3 regions of the Caulobacter sp. 10L414 genome follow, and region 1 is predicted to be linked to each of the others. Evidence: predicted binding sites of a transcription regulator. Region 1 holds the regulator's gene; each other region holds the start of a gene.
What was found. Region 1 encodes LexA, which represses DNA repair genes until DNA is damaged. Its sites were predicted from a motif close to ATGTTCNCNANNTGTTCT; they were not measured.
Positions count from the first base shown of each region.

Region 2: a site for LexA is predicted at 3,534-3,551, ahead of AC1DCG_RS23960 (putative DNA modification/repair radical SAM protein). Genes of this name have one in related genera too.
Region 3: a site for LexA is predicted at 2,492-2,509, ahead of dinB (DNA polymerase IV). Genes of this name have one in related genera too.

Region 1 is NZ_JBFTJR010000003.1:92,311-97,160, reverse strand. It holds gene AC1DCG_RS01950 (ComEC/Rec2 family competence protein) at 1-298, shown strand, start outside; gene AC1DCG_RS01945 (isocitrate lyase/PEP mutase family protein) at 354-1,100, shown strand; gene AC1DCG_RS01940 (family 43 glycosylhydrolase) at 1,281-2,213, opposite strand; gene lexA (transcriptional repressor LexA) at 2,428-3,135, opposite strand; gene trpC (indole-3-glycerol phosphate synthase TrpC) at 3,526-4,314, opposite strand; gene trpD (anthranilate phosphoribosyltransferase) at 4,311-4,850, opposite strand, start outside.
Region 2 is NZ_JBFTJR010000097.1:6,549-11,398, reverse strand. It holds gene AC1DCG_RS23975 (FecR family protein) at 1-92, opposite strand, end outside; gene AC1DCG_RS23970 (RNA polymerase sigma factor) at 56-649, opposite strand; gene AC1DCG_RS23965 (UdgX family uracil-DNA binding protein) at 859-2,301, opposite strand; gene AC1DCG_RS23960 (putative DNA modification/repair radical SAM protein) at 2,301-3,521, opposite strand; gene AC1DCG_RS23955 (hypothetical protein) at 3,634-3,924, shown strand; gene AC1DCG_RS23950 (LysR family transcriptional regulator) at 3,921-4,823, opposite strand.
Region 3 is NZ_JBFTJR010000001.1:60,227-65,076, forward strand. It holds gene AC1DCG_RS00335 (hypothetical protein) at 1-297, opposite strand, end outside; gene AC1DCG_RS00340 (hypothetical protein) at 294-638, opposite strand; partial or broken gene AC1DCG_RS00345 (hypothetical protein) at 613-789, shown strand; gene AC1DCG_RS00350 (MmcQ/YjbR family DNA-binding protein) at 1,019-1,387, shown strand; gene dinB (DNA polymerase IV) at 1,392-2,468, opposite strand; gene AC1DCG_RS00360 (hypothetical protein) at 2,589-2,819, shown strand; gene AC1DCG_RS00365 (DUF2493 domain-containing protein) at 2,924-3,859, opposite strand; gene AC1DCG_RS00370 (DUF7146 domain-containing protein) at 4,192-4,850, opposite strand, start outside.

The sequences.
Region 1 (4,850 bases):
GCAGGGCGCGCCGGTCGCCGTCAGCCTGTCCTGGACCCGCCGCGCGCCCGACTTCGACGCCCTGCAGCGCCTGTGCTCGGGCGCGGAGGTGGTCGTGCTGCGGGGCGCCAGGCCCGCCGTCCTGCCGACCGCCTGCCGCGAGGCCGTCGTGCTGGCGGCCGAGGATTTCGCCGTCGGCGGCGCGGCCGAACTCTGGCGCAGGCGCGACGGCTGGTGGATCGTGTGGACCGCGCCCGGCCGCGGCAGGCGTCCCTGGACGCAGGCTGCTGACACGAATGCGCAAGAACCGGGCGGATGATGCCGCGCCGCCGCGGCTATCTGCCGGCGACGACTCGCTTGGAGAGCCAGGACCTATGACCAACGCCACCTTCGCCGCCCGCCGCGCCGCCTTTCGCGCCCTGCATCAGGACGGCTTCTTCGTGCTGCCCAACCCGTGGGACGCCGGCGGCGCCGTGCGCCTGCAGAAGCTGGGCTTCGCCGCCCTGGCCTCGACCAGCGCCGGCATGGCCTGGTCCTGGGGCCGCGCCGACGGGCAGGTCAGCGTAGACGAGGTGATCGAGCATCTGGCCCTGCTGGTCGCCGCCACCGACCTGCCGGTCAACGCCGACTTCGAGGCCGGTTTCGCCGACACGGCCGAGGGCGTGGCCGCCAATGTCGTCCGCGCCATCGAGACCGGGATCGCCGGCCTTTCCATCGAGGATCGGGTGGGGACGGACCTTTATCCCATCGACACCGCCGTGCAGCGCCTGGCGGCCGCCCGTGCGGCCATCGACGCCTCGGGCCAGGACGTCATGCTGGTGGGCCGCACCGAGGGTTTCCTGATCGGCCGCGACGACCTGGCGCCGACCATCGAGCGCCTCGTGGCCTATTCCGAAGCCGGCGCCGACTGCCTCTATGCGCCGGGCGTGACGCGATATGACGACATCGCCGCCATCGTCGCGGCCGTCGCTCCCAAGCCGGTCAACGTGCTGCTGTGGGGACCCGACATGAAGGTCGCCGACCTGCCGGGCCTGGGCGTTCGCCGCGCCAGCACCGGCGCGGCCCTGGCCGCGGCCGCCTGGAGCCGCTTCGAGGCGGCGGCCAAGGATCTGATCCTCTAGGGCGTATCGAAATTCAGCAACTTCGTTCCTTTTCACCGAGCATCCCCGCGAAGGCGGGGATCCAAGCTGCGTTTCGGGAGAAGGCGCGGCCGTGAGCGATCCGCAGACTCCGCTTGGATCCCCGCCTTCGCGGGGAAAGACGGATTTTGGGGACGGGGGTCGGGTGAACGTCGATCCGTTCTAGGGAACGGGCGGCCGTTTGATCGGCAGGATTGATCCGTCCGGGCCATAGCTCAGCGGCGCCAGGGTGATCGAGCGTCGATGGTCGCCGCCGCCGGACAGCAGCTTGTCGTGATAGAAGAACCACCACCGGCCGTCGCGCTCGATGATGGCCTGGTGGTTGGTCGAGATCGGCAGGTAGTCGAGGATCACCCCGCGATAGGCGTACGGCCCCATCGGCGACCTGGCGGTCGCATAGACGATCTGGCCCGGCCAGCCGGTCGAGAAGCTGAAATAATAGAGGCCGTCGCGCTTATGCAGGAACGGCGCCTCGCCGTACTTCTTCTTCGGGTCGTCGGCCGGATAGCCGGTGACCACGAGGTTTTCGATCGGCCCGGCCAGCGAGGCCATGTCGGCGCCCAGCCGGACGATCTTGGGCACGCGGGTGCCGAACAGCATGTAGGCTTGGCCGTCGTCGTCGATCAGCACCTGCGGGTCGATCGGCTCGTCGCCGGCGTTGGCGTCGCGGGCCTTGTCGACCAGCGGCGCGCCGATGGCGTCCTTGAACGGACCCTGCGGCCGGTCGGCCACGGCCACCCCGATCTTGTCGCCGCCGACCGGGGCGAAGAAGTAGTACTTGCCGCCGCGCTCGACCGCGCCCGGCGCCCAGGCCTTGGCGTCGGGTCTGGCCCACTTGAACACGGTCACGTCGAGGAACGCGCCGTCGTCGCTCCAGGTCTTCAGGTCGCTGGAGCTGTAGAGCCTCCAGGACGTCGAGTCCCAGTACTTGCCCGAATTCGAGGCGTCGTCGGTGGCGTAGACATAGACCTTGTCGCCGAACACGTGCGACGAGGGATCGGCGCTGAACCGCTGGTTGATCGGCTGGGCGGAGGCGTTCAGGCCGAGCGCAAGGCAGAGCGCCGCGCTGAGGGACGCGATGGGCGCGTGGGACATGGTTGCTCCTCCGATCGACCGATGGGGCGGCGCGTCATGAACAGCGCGCCGCAAGGCCTTGGGCCTGGAGTAGCAGCTTCGATTAACTCAGACAAATATGCGTTCAGGTCGCGTTCGACCTAGCCACGGCCTTGAGGCCCGCGCCAGACGCAAGAAGGGCGCGGGCGTCCCTCGACACCCGCGCCCCGCGCATCTTGCCGGCCGGTGGCCCGCGTCAGTGGTAGCGGCGGATCAGGCCCACCAGCTTGCCCTGCACCTCGACCTGATCGGGGCCGAAGATGCGGGTCTCGTACTTGGGATTGGCAGCTTCCAGTGCGATCGAGCCGCCCTTCTTGCGCAGGCGCTTGAGCGTGGCTTCCTCGCCCACCAAAGCTACGACGATCTCGCCGCTGTTGGCGGTGTCGCCCTTGCGGATGATCACGTAGTCGCCGTCCAGGATGCCGGCCTCGATCATCGAGTCGCCCTGCACCTCGAGGACGTAGTGTTCGCCGCCGCCCAGCATGGTCTCGGGCACCGGCAGGCGGTCGCGCTCGTGCTGGATGGCGTCGATCGGCGTGCCGGCGGCGATGCGGCCCAGGATCGGCAGCTCGCGGCTGGTGTCGGAAACCGGCGGAAGCGGGGCGGGCGCCGACGGCGCCGGGCCGCCGCCTTCCAGCACCTGCGGACGGAACGCGCCGCGGCCCTTGGGCGGAGCGGCCGTGGTGGCCTGCTGCGGCAGCTTGACCACCTCCAGCGCCCGGGCCCGGTGAGCCAGGCGACGGATGAAGCCGCGCTCTTCCAGCGCCGTGATCAGCCGGTGGATGCCCGACTTCGACGCCAGGTCCAGGGCCTCCTTCATCTCGTCGAAGGAGGGGGAGACGCCGGTCTCCTTGATCCGTTCGTGGATGAACATCAGCAGCTCGTGCTGCTTGCGGGTGAGCATGACGGCCTCGCAAGTCGTCGCGGAACAAACCGCAAACCTTTCGAATGTTCTCTAGGTGTTCTTGGTTAAGGTCAAGTGAATTGCAGCGATCGGCGTTCTTTGAAATCGTGATCGAGACCGATGTCAGCTATTGCCGGCTAAGTCGCTGATTTTAAGTCGGTATGCCGAGCGCTCTTCAGGCGCTGGAGCCCGCCGCGAACGCGTCCCAGGGTGCGGATTTCGCCTGGGTCGCGCGCCGCCCAGCCGGTCATGGTCGCGGGAAAATGCCCGGCCAAGCGCCGATTCCCGGCGCCCGGGCGCCGATTCTACAGCCGCTGGAACGACCGATTCTGCTTTCTCCGCGATGGCAGGGATGTTCGGCTGCTGGATCGCCAGGAATGGCGAAGGCCGTTACCCGATCAGCTCGCGCGTCGCGGCGGTCACGTCGGCCTGGCGCATCAGGCTTTCGCCCACCAGCATGGCCTTGGCGCCGGTCGCTTCCATCCGCACGACGTCGGCGTGGGTGAAGAGGCCGCTTTCGGTGACCAGCAGCGAGCCCTGCGGCGCGAGCTTCGACAGCCGCTCGGTCACCGTCAGGTCGACGACGAAGCTCTTGAGGTCGCGGTTGTTGACGCCGAACAGCGTGGCGCCCAGCTTCCCGGCGCGCTCGGTCTCGGCCTCGTCGTGCACCTCGACCAGGGCGTCCATGCCAAGGCGCTGCGCCTCGGCCATCAGCTCGCCGGCCAGCGTGTCGTCGATCATCGCCAGGATCACCAGTATGGCGTCGGCGCCCAGGGCGCGGCTCTCGGCCACCTGCCAGGGATCGACCAGGAAGTCCTTGCGGATGCAGGGCAGGGCGGTCGCCGCCCGGGCGGCCACGAGGTAGTCGTCGGCGCCCTGGAAGCTGGGGCCGTCCGTCAGCACGGAGAGACAGGCTGCGCCGCCGTCCTCATAGGCCTTGGCGAGCGCTGGTGGATCGAAGTCGGCGCGGATCAGGCCCTTCGAAGGCGAGGCTTTCTTGATCTCGGCGATCAGGGAGAGCTTGCCCGGCGCGTGCTTGGCCTCCAGAGCCGCCTTGAAGCCGCGCGGCGCCGAAGCGGTCTTGGCGGCGGCTTCGACGTCGGCCTGCGAGCGCACGGCCTTCCGGCCGGCGACGTCCTCGCGCTTGTAGTCGGCGATCTTGGCGAGAATGTCGGTCATGCGGGCTGAACTTCGGAATTGGTGGCGGCCACCAGGCCGGCGAGGGCGGCCTTGGCGCGGCCGTCGTCGAGCACGGCGCCGGCCAGTTCCACGCCCTCGCGCAGGGTCTCGACCTTGTCGGCCACCAGGAAGGCGGCGGCGGCGTTGAGCAGCACGATCTCGCGATAGGCGCCGGTCTCGCCGTCGAGCAGGCGGGTCAGGGCCGCGGCGTTGAAGGCGGGATCGCCGCCGGTGATCTCGGCGAGCGAGGCGCGCTGCAGGCCCACGGCCTCGGGCGTGATGGTGAAGAGGCGCATCGCCCCTTCGCGCCATTCGGCCACCTCGGTCTCGCCGGTGATGGTCAGCTCGTCCATGCCGCCGCCGTGCACCGACCAGGCGCGTTCGGCGCCCAGGGCTCCCAGGGCGCGGGCGATCGGCTCGACGAAGCGCGGGGCCGAAACGCCCACGACCTGACGCTTGGCGCCGGCCGGATTGGTCAGCGGGCCGAGCAGGTTGAAGATGGTGCGGAAACCCAGCTGCTGGCGGATCGGCGCCAC
Region 2 (4,850 bases), on a different contig from region 1:
TCAGACGCGCAGGCGGGATCGGACAGCCGCACCGCCCATTCGGCGGCGGCCGCTCTTACCGCTTCGCGTCGCGATCCCGCTTCCCGGCCCATGAACGCCCTTCGTCGATACGCACTGGTTGGGTCGCGCCCGCGCGGCCCAGCTTTTCGGAACAATAGCGAAGCCCCTTGATCAGGTGCTTCTCGACTGTTGAGACGGACAAGCCCATGCGGACCGCTATCTCGCCCGGTGAAAGGCTATAGACTTTCCTCAGGGTGAATACACGCCGACATTGTGTCGGCAGTTCCGATATCGCCTCGCGAAGCTGGCGAAGTTCGTCGCGCGAGACCAGCGTGGCCTCGGGGCCGGGGGTCTCGTCCATGCCGCCGATCAGCTCGAAGTCGGCGACGGCGGTGATGGTCAGCACCTTGCGGCGGCGCAGGCCGTCGAAGGCCACGTTGCGCAGGGTGCGCGAGGCGAAGGCGGCCGGGTTGGTGATTTCGCGCCAGGTCTTGCAGGCGATCACGCGGGTGAAGGCGTCGTGGACCAGATCCTCCGGATCGGTCTCGCCGTCGCGGCAGAACTTGCGCGCATAGGCCAGAAGCCTCGGCTCCAGGGGCAGGATCTCCCTCCGGAACCAGGCGCGCCGCTCTTCGTCGTCTGCTGTCATCGCCCTCTTCCCCGGCCGGGAACCAACCCCGGCAGCGCCGTCGTGGCAAGAGGCGAACGGCGCCCCGGGCGGCGGGGAGGGCTTATGCGCCCGGTTCCGGCCGCAAGTATTACGAGGCGGGGCAAGGGATTGCGCGGCGGAGAGCGACGCCGAAAGTTTGAGCAGATTTTTTGCGCGCGGCGCTCGCCAGGCGGGCGGCCTTGCTCGCTTCAGTCGATCAGTTTTGCAAGCTCGCCCGCAAGGCGCAGGTCGTCGACGAATTCGGCGCGGGCCCGTTCGCGTGCGTCGGCGTCGGGCAGGCGCAGCAGGAACGAGGGGTGATAGGTGACGACCAGCTGGGCCTGGCCGCCGCCTTGATCCGGCAGTTGCAGCGGCCGGCCGCGGCTTTCGCCGACCGGCGCAGCCTTGCCCGTCACCGCCAGGGCCGCCGTCGCGCCCAGGGCGACGATCACGCGGGGGCGCACCAGCCGCCGCTCGGCGTCGAGCCACCAGCGACAGGCCGTGACCTCGCCGCGATCGGGGGTCTTGTGGATCCGCCGCTTGCCGCGCGGCTCGTGCTTGAAATGCTTGACCGCGTTGGTGACGAAGGTGCGATCGCGCGGCACGCCAGCCTCTTTCAGCGCCGCCTCGAACACCTGGCCGGCGGGGCCGACGAAGGGCAGGCCGGCCAGGTCTTCCTGGTCGCCGGGCTGCTCGCCGACGAACATCAGCGGGGCATGGGCCGCGCCTTGTCCGGGCACGGCCTGGGTAGCGTCGCGCCACAGTTCGCACCGACGGCAGACCTGGGCGGCGGCGGCGACCTCGTCGAGGCTGGTCGGCAGGTCGCCGTTGTAGGCCCCGTCGCGCGCGTGGCGCAGGGCGGCCTTCAGCACCCGGTCGGGCGGCGGGGAGGGCGTGGCGGCGACCATGGCGGCGGCGCGCGCCTGGGCGGTCTCGACCAGCTCCGGAATGAGCCGCGCCTCGGGCAGGTTGCGCCAGTACCGCTTGGGCATCTCCTGGCGCATCATCCGCTCGTTCAGCCGCGCGGGGTTGAAGATCGAGGCGTAGTAGGTGCGCCAGAGCTCTTCCTGGGCGTCCTCGGACGGCGCGTCGGCGGGATCGGCGCCTTCGGAGATCTTCAGCGTCTGGCCGTCCCAGGCCACGCAGGCGTCGGGGGTCAGGATCGTCCAGGTCATGTTGGTGAAGCGGCGGGCGAAGAACGGCGCGGCGGCTTCGGTGACGCGGTGGGCCGGCTCGAACCAGGCGGCGTAGGTTTCGGGATCGGCCTCCACCAGGCGAAAGCGCACGAAGGCGTGCATCTTGTGGATCGCGCGCGCCACGGCCTTCTGCATGTCGCGCGCCCGGGCCATGTCGGGGTCGGCGGGGTTCTCGATCAGCCGCGGCTCGCGCTCCAGCCGCCACAGCAGCCGATAGAGCAGGGAAAAGCGCTCGCCGGAACGGTGCAGGACCACCGACCGGGCGAGGTCGACGAAGGCCGGCGGCACGGTGAAGGCGCCGGCGGGGGAGGAGGTCTCGACCGGCGCGGCTTCGAAAAGGTCGGCCTCGACCGTCCAGAGCACCGCATCGGGCGCGACGCCCTCGGCGCGCAGCCGCCGGGCGGCCGCCCGCCAGCCGTCGAAGTCGATCTCGGAGGCAAGCCGCACCACCCGCATCAGAACAGGCTCAGCTGGGCCTGTTCGACCAGGTGGGCCTTCAGGTGCTGGCCGTCGGTCGCCGCGCCGGGCGTCCAGCCTTCGGCGACGACGAAGTTTCTGGCGCGATTGACCACGGCGCCCACGCGCTTGAGGTCGTCGATCGTCAGCCGCGCCTGCCGGCGGGCCGCTAGGATGCGGTCGACCGCCTTGGCGCCCAGGCCCGGCACGCGCAGCAGGGTCTCGCGGTCGGCGGCGTTGACGTCGACGGGGAACCTGTCGCGGTTTCGCAGGGCCCAGGCGGTCTTGGGATCGACCGACAGGTCCAGATCCTCGCCTTCGCCGATGATCTCGGGCTGGGCGAAGCCGTAGAACCGCATCAGCCAGTCGGCCTGGTAGAGGCGGTGTTCGCGCAGCAGCGGCGGCCGGGCCGACGGCAGGCGGCGGCTGGCGTCCGGGATCGGGCTGAAGGCCGAGTAGTAGACGCGGCTGAGGCGATAGGCGCCGTACAGCGAGGCGCTGCGGGCCAGGATGTCGCCGTCGCTTGCCGCGTCGGCGCCGACGATCAGCTGGGTCGACTGGCTGCGGGCGAAGGTCTTGCGCGGCGCCTTGCGGGCCGGCTCGGCGCGCTCGTCGATGGCCAGGCGCATGCGGCCCATGGCCCGCTTGATGTCGCCGACGTCCTTCTCGGGGGCCAGGGACCTCAGGCTGTCGTCGCGGGGCAGCTCGATGTTGATCGACACCCGGTCGGCGTAGAGCCCGGCCTCGGCGGCCAGCTCCGGCGAGGCCTCGGGGATGAGCTTGAGGTGGATGTAGCCCCGGAAATCGTGGTCCAGCCGCAGGCTTTTGGCGATGCGGACCATCTCTTCCATCGTGTAGTCGCCGCTCTGGATGACGCCCGACGACAGGAACAGGCCCTCGATGTAGTTGCGCTTGTAGAAGTTGAGGGTGAGGTCGACGACCTCCTTGACCGAGAAGCGCGCGCGCGGCGTGTTCGACGACACCCGGTTGATGCAGTAGGCGCAGTCGTAGATGCAGAAGTTGGTCAGCAGGATCTTCAGGAGGCTGATGCAGCGTCCGTCCGGCGCGTAGGCGTGGCAGATGCCCATGCCCTCGGTGGAGCCGACGCCCTTGCCGCCGACCGAGTCGCGTTTTTCGCCCCCCGAGGAGGCGCAGGAAGCGTCGTACTTGGCGGCGTCGGCGAGGATGGCGAGCTTGCGGCGGATATCGAGAACGGCCATCCGCACAGTCTATAGTTCTTATTTTGTTCCGTCGAGTTGCGCGGTGTCGCACCTTGGCGCGGAACCGGGCGAGGGCCTCGCGCGATCCCCTTGCAGGCAAGGGAGTTCCGCCATGGCGCGCCGCAAGGAAGACTGGCCCTCGACGATGCTGGACGCCTGGGCGCTGGGCATGGAGGCCTCGGCCGTCATCGGCCTGCGAACCTTGGTGCTGGCCGGCGGCGGGGCCAGGGCCCAGGCCGAAGCGGTGCGCATGACCACCGAGAAGGTGGCCGCCGCCGCCGACATCGGCCTGCGGTTCTGGACCGGCGGCCTGCCGCAGGCGCCCGACGCGGCGACCCGCGCGGTGGTGAAGCGCTACCGCGCCAAGGTGCGGGCCAACCGCAAGCGGCTGGGCGGCTTCTAGGCGGCGATCATCAGTTCGGCGGCCAGGAAGTCGACGAGGGCGCGCACCTTGGGCGTCAGCAGCCGGTTGGACGGCCAGACGACACGGAACATCCCCGCGCTCTTGAGGAACGGCTCGAGGACGCAGACCAGGGCGCCCGACGCCAGCTGCGCGCGCACCGAGAACAGCGGCACGCAGGTGACGCCCTGGCCCTGTTCGGCCAGGTAGATCAGGGGCTCCAGCGTGCTGGCCGTCACGGCCGTGGGCAGGCCGTCGCCGACGAAGACCTCGTCGCGATAGAGCGGCCAGCGCTCCAGCTTGCCGGTCGAGGGATAGCGGTGCTGCAGGCAGGCGTGGCCCGCCAGGTCCTCGGGCGAGCGGGGCGTTCCGTGACGTTCGAAATAGGCGGGCGAGCCCACCACGCGATGTTCGAACGCGCCGAGCGAGCGCGTCATCAGGCGGGAATCGGAGACCTCGCCCGTGCGGACGACGGCGTCGAAGCCCTCCTCGATGACGTCGACGATGCGGTCGGTGAAATCCAGGTCGAGCTCGATCTCGGGATAGGCCCGCATGAACGCCGACAGGGTGGGCATCAGCAGCATGCCGACCAGCGGGAAGCTGACGCGCAGGCGGCCGCGCGGCGCTTCCTGCGAGGCCGACAGCTCGCCCGTCAGCGCGTCGATCTCGGCGAAGATCCGCCGGCAGCGGTCCAGCAGCAGGCCGCCCTCGGCGGTCAGCGCCACCGACCGTGTGCTGCGATGAAAGAGGCGCGTTCCAAGCTGGGCCTCCAGGCGCGCGATCGCCTTGCCCACCGCCGAGGGCGAGACGCCCAGGCGGCCGGCGGCGCCGGTGAAGCTGCGGGTTTCGGTGACCCGAACGAAGACGTTGAGAGCGCCCAGGCTGTCCATGGCGAGATCCATTGCGGACTTTTTTGTCCGAATTGAATG
Region 3 (4,850 bases), on a different contig from region 1:
CTCCGCAGCCAGGATCACGTCGGCGTCGGCCCAGGCCAGCAGGTAGAGCTTCTGGGCTCGCCGGTACTTTATTCGCACAACGGCCGGGGCAGAGCATGTTGGGTCTAGGTCGAGTGCATTCAGCGCTTGGCGCCAGGTTTCCACGGTCGGAAAACTCGTCAGGGCGGCAGGGCTGGTGGGGTGGGGCCAGTGCATGCAGACCCCGCCGGGAAAGTGCTCTAGCCAGGTGGCGAGGGTGTCCATCGCCTCGGTCGTTCCGTCGAAGAGGGCAAACGGCTCGAGCGGAACGTTGGTCATGGCGCGAGATCGAGGAGCTTGGCCAAGCGGATCCTGAAGCTGCGGTCGGTGCTCACACCTAGAACCTTCTGGTCGAAGTAGAGCGCGCAGATCTGTTCGGGGAGCCGCCGGACGTCGATCCGATAGACCCCATCGGCGTAGCCGATCATCTGACCGGTGACGAGATCGTCGATGATGTCGCCTTCTTCATGGACGTCCAGGCGGGGAGCATCGAAGGTCTCCTCCCACTCGCGAAGGAATTCCGGGATATCGCGCTCATCCAGGTCGAGCCCAAGAAGACCGGCGACGAGAGGCGCAGGCGTGATCGCCAGCGCGATGCGAGACAGCCGCGGGTGTTTCACGCCCGTGACCGGACGCGCCGGCGACAACCTGCCCGGCCGCCGTATCTGGGTCGGATGCGTCGAGGTCGGCGTCGCCTGGCCGCAGAAGATCAACGACGGCCGCGCCGACCCGTCGGTCGGGTGCGAGGGCGTCAGCCTTTCGGCGTCGATCAGCGCCAAGCTCTGCGAGGACGAAATGGGCGAGGGTCACACCCTGGTCTGTTCGCGTCCTAAGCGCCCAAGGCCGCGAGGACCTGTGCCGTGCTGGCGGCTGGCTTGCCTGGGCGGGGGCATGGGTCCAACGCGCAATCGGCGATCACGGCCAACAGGGTTAAAAGGCGCTCGCGACCAGGCGCCGACTCGTGGCTTGAAGGCGCCTCTGTACCCAGACGAGGGCCGGCATGACCCCGAATGCGTTCCGCGCCGCCGCCGCCAGCTTGCCGGCGGTCCTCCAGGTCTGTGTGCTGGAAACCGAGGTCTTCAAGGTCCGTGGGCGCGCGTTTGCGACGTTGAACTGGCCAGAGCCCGGCTGGGCTGTCGTCAAACTCCGGGCGGCGGACCAAATCCGGCTGATCGCCCAGAGCCGTGCGCTTGCGCGYGAGCCGGGACCGCGAGGCAAGCGCGGGGTTACGGTGGTGCAGTTGAAAGCCCTGGACGAGGCCGACGCTGGCGAGGTGCTGGCGGCGGCGTGGGGCCTGGCTTATGGCGGCGCGCGCGCCAGCGCCGAGGCGGTGTTGAGCGCGGTTTCCGCCGCGATGGAAGCGCGCTGAAGCGTCAGGCGATCAACGCCGGCTGAGCCTGCGTGATCGGGTCGGACGCCTCGAAATTGGATACCGTGACACCGAGCAGGCGCACGCCCGCGCGTAGCGGAAAGACCGAGCCGACGAGATCGCGGCACAAGCCTTTCAGGATCGCGCCGTCGGTGATCGCTCCTGGCATGGAGCGGCTGCGCGTGGCTTGCTGGAAGTCGGCGTACTTGATTTTCACCGTTACGGTGCGCCCGTAGGCTTTGGCTTGCCGGCACCAGGCGGTGACCTTGTCGGCCAGCGCCTCGATCTCGGCCTCCAGACGAGCGCGATCGCTCAGGTCCTCGGCGAAGGTGGTCTCAGAGCCTGAGGACTTGCGCTCGCGATCGGGATTGACCGGACGCTCATCCACGCCGCGAGCGATGCCGTAGAACCATCCTCCGGACTTGCCAAAGTGCTGCTGGAGGAAGGGCAGGGATTGGCGGTGGAGATCCTCGCCGGTGTGGATCCCCAAGGCCTTCATACGCGCCTCGGTCTTTTCGCCCACGCCATAGAAGCGTCCGATCGGCAGGGTTTGAACAAAGGCCTCGCCCTTGCCCGGCGCCACGACGAACTGGCCATTGGGTTTGTTCTGGTCGCTGGCCATCTTGGCCAGGAACTTGTTGTAGGAGATCCCGGCCGAAGCCGTCAGCCTGGTTTCGGCGAGGATGCGTTCGCGAATGAGCCGGGCTGTCTGGGTTGCGGTTTCGACGTGGGCCTTGTTGGCGGTGACATCGAGATAGGCTTCGTCGAGCGAGAGCGGTTCGATGAGGTCAGTGTAGTCGGCGAAGATCCCGTGGATCTGGCGGGAAACGGCGCGATAGACCTCGAAGCGATGCGGCACGAAAACAAGCTCTGGGCATTTGCGCAGCGCCGTCGAGGAAGGCATGGCGGAGCGAACGCCGAACGTACGCGCCTCGTAGCTGGCCGCGGCGATAACGCCCCGTGCTGCGGGGGAGCCGACCACGACTGGACGCCCTCTGAGGCTGGGGTCGTCGCGCTGTTCCACGGACGCGTAGAAGGCGTCCATGTCGATATGAATGATCTTTCGCAGCGGAGATTCCATAACGGCGGCAAGTTAGCAGTGCCGGAACAAAAATGGAACTTTTTCACTTGCCGCGACCGTCGAGCGCGAGCGATACCTGACAGGCGCAAACGCACGTGTCGGGGAAAGATCGGGGCAGGGGTGACGGGGACGACGATCAGCTACACCTTTGTTTGCCTGGGCGACAAACAGGTCGCCACGACCATGGACTTGCAGGTCCTGACCGAGGACGCCTATCGCCTGCATGCAATCGCCTTGCTGCGTGCGCATGGCTCGGCGTCGGCGGTCGAGGTGTGGACGGACGGTGGTTTGATCGAATTGATCCATCGCGATGGCGTCCGTGTATGGCCGGAGCCTGCGGACGAAGCCTAGGCGGCGAGGGCAGCACCAGACTGCAGGATGCGCTGCAGCGGCCCGGCTGATCGGGCCAGCTGCAGCGCGCGCCATCGTGCCACAGCATGGTCTTGCGGAGGCGCCTAAGCGCCCCCGTCGAACCGCCAGACGGGGATGCCCAGCTTGCGGGCCTTGTCGGCCAGGTTGGCCTGGATGCCAGAGCCGGGGAACACCAGGACGCCCAGGGGCAGGGTCTCCAGCAACAGGTCGTTGCGCTTGAAGGGCGCTGCCTTGGCGTGGCGCGTCCAGTCGGGCTTGAAGGCGATGTGGGTGACCTGGCGGTTTTCCGCCCAGCAGGCGGCGATGCGTTCAGCGCCAGTGGGCGCGCCGCCATGCAGCAGCGTCATGTCCGGGTGCTTGGCCAGGACGCGGTCGAGCGCCTCCCAGATCCGGGTGTGGTCGTTGCACGCCGCGCCCCCGGTAAAGGCGATCTTGGGGCCAGGCGGGACAAGGACATGCGTCTCGGCGCGACGGCGCGCGGCCAGGAAGTCGCGGCTGTCGATCATCGAGGCGGTCAGGGCGGCGCGGTTGACGCGCGAGCCGGCCTTGGGCGTCCAGCCCGCGCCGGTGTGGCGCAGGAACTCGGCCGCCGCCGCATCACGAAGGTGCTCGAGGCCATCACGCTGGTCGAGGAGGCGCTGGCCTTCGGCGAGGAGCCGTTCGAGCTCGACGGAGGCGACCTCAGAGCCGTCCTGGCGCTGCTGGCTGAGCTTCTGGGCGTCCTCGTTGCCGTCCAGGCGGCGCTGCAGGCGGTCGGCCGCGCGGTGGAAGAGATCGACCGCGGACCAGAGCAGTTCGGGCAGGAGGGGTTCCAGGCGCGTGTCGCTGAGCGTGGCGACGAGGGCGTCGAAGACGTCGGCCGCGACGCCGGTGAGGGCGAGAGGGTCTGCGGGCGGACGCGTGTCGCTGTCGGCGTCGAGGGACGGCGGTCCGAAGAGAGCCAGGGCGTCGAGCGCATAGCCGGTGGCCGACTGGCCGTGGAAGGGTTCGGGCGTATCGAAGCTGGGATCGAGGGCCATGTCGGCGTCCTCCTGGGGGATCAGGCCGCGCCCATCGCGACCTTCGTGGCGATCCCTCTCGGGCGGCGGCGGCGGCGCGCACCGCCCGCGGCCGGAGCGCAGCGGAGGACGCCGGGGCGGGACTGTTTTGTCTGGCGATGCAAAGCCGAGCTCTGCTCGGCGGCGGAAAACAGTCCCGCCCCGGCGTTGCGCGCCGTCGACGCCGCCCGCCCGATCGCCCTCTAGAAGGCCGTGGGCGCGACCTGGTCTCGCCGGGAGACCGCGAGGTGGCGCACGGTCCCAGGGGGCGTGTGCCAACCCGTCCACGACCAGTCTGGCGCCGGAGCAGGCGGCTAGGCGACCGGCAGGAAGCGGACCAGGTCCTCGGGGGCGATCTGTGATGCGAGAAGGGCGACCAAGGCCCGAGGGCCCATCCGGCGCAAGGCGTCGTTGAGATCGTCCAGGTCGGTGCTCAGGGCGCGCGTCTGGATCCCCGCCGCCTCGGCGCGTTGGGCCAGAGCGAGCGCGGCCGCGCGGCCGGCCGGATCAGGGTCGACGACGACATAGAGGCGGCGAAGCGAAGGCGGCAGCGCCAGGGCGGCCAGGTGCGCCGAGGAGAGCGCGGCGACGAGCGGGAGGTCGGGGGCGAGCCCGCCCAGCGACAGGATGGTCTCGAGGCCTTCGCCAGCGGCCAGGACGTCCTGCGCCAGGCCAAAGCGGACGCCGCCGCCGGCGAGCGCGCCCATCGCGCGCCTGGGTGTGACGATGGGCGCCTTGCCGCGTCCGTGCCGATCGAGCCAGGTGCGATGGGCGCCTGTCTGGCGACCGGCCAGATCGGTCACCGGGGCGATGATGGCCGGCCATGCCGTCGGGGTGTCGGGCGGATCGGTGGTCGTGGGGCGGTAGTAGCAGCTGGGGTGAAAGCGCAAGACGCCGGCGGCGAGCCGGGCGTCGAGGCCTCGGGCCTGCAGGTAGGTTTCGCCCAAGGTGCCCGGCAGGGGCGAGGCCATGG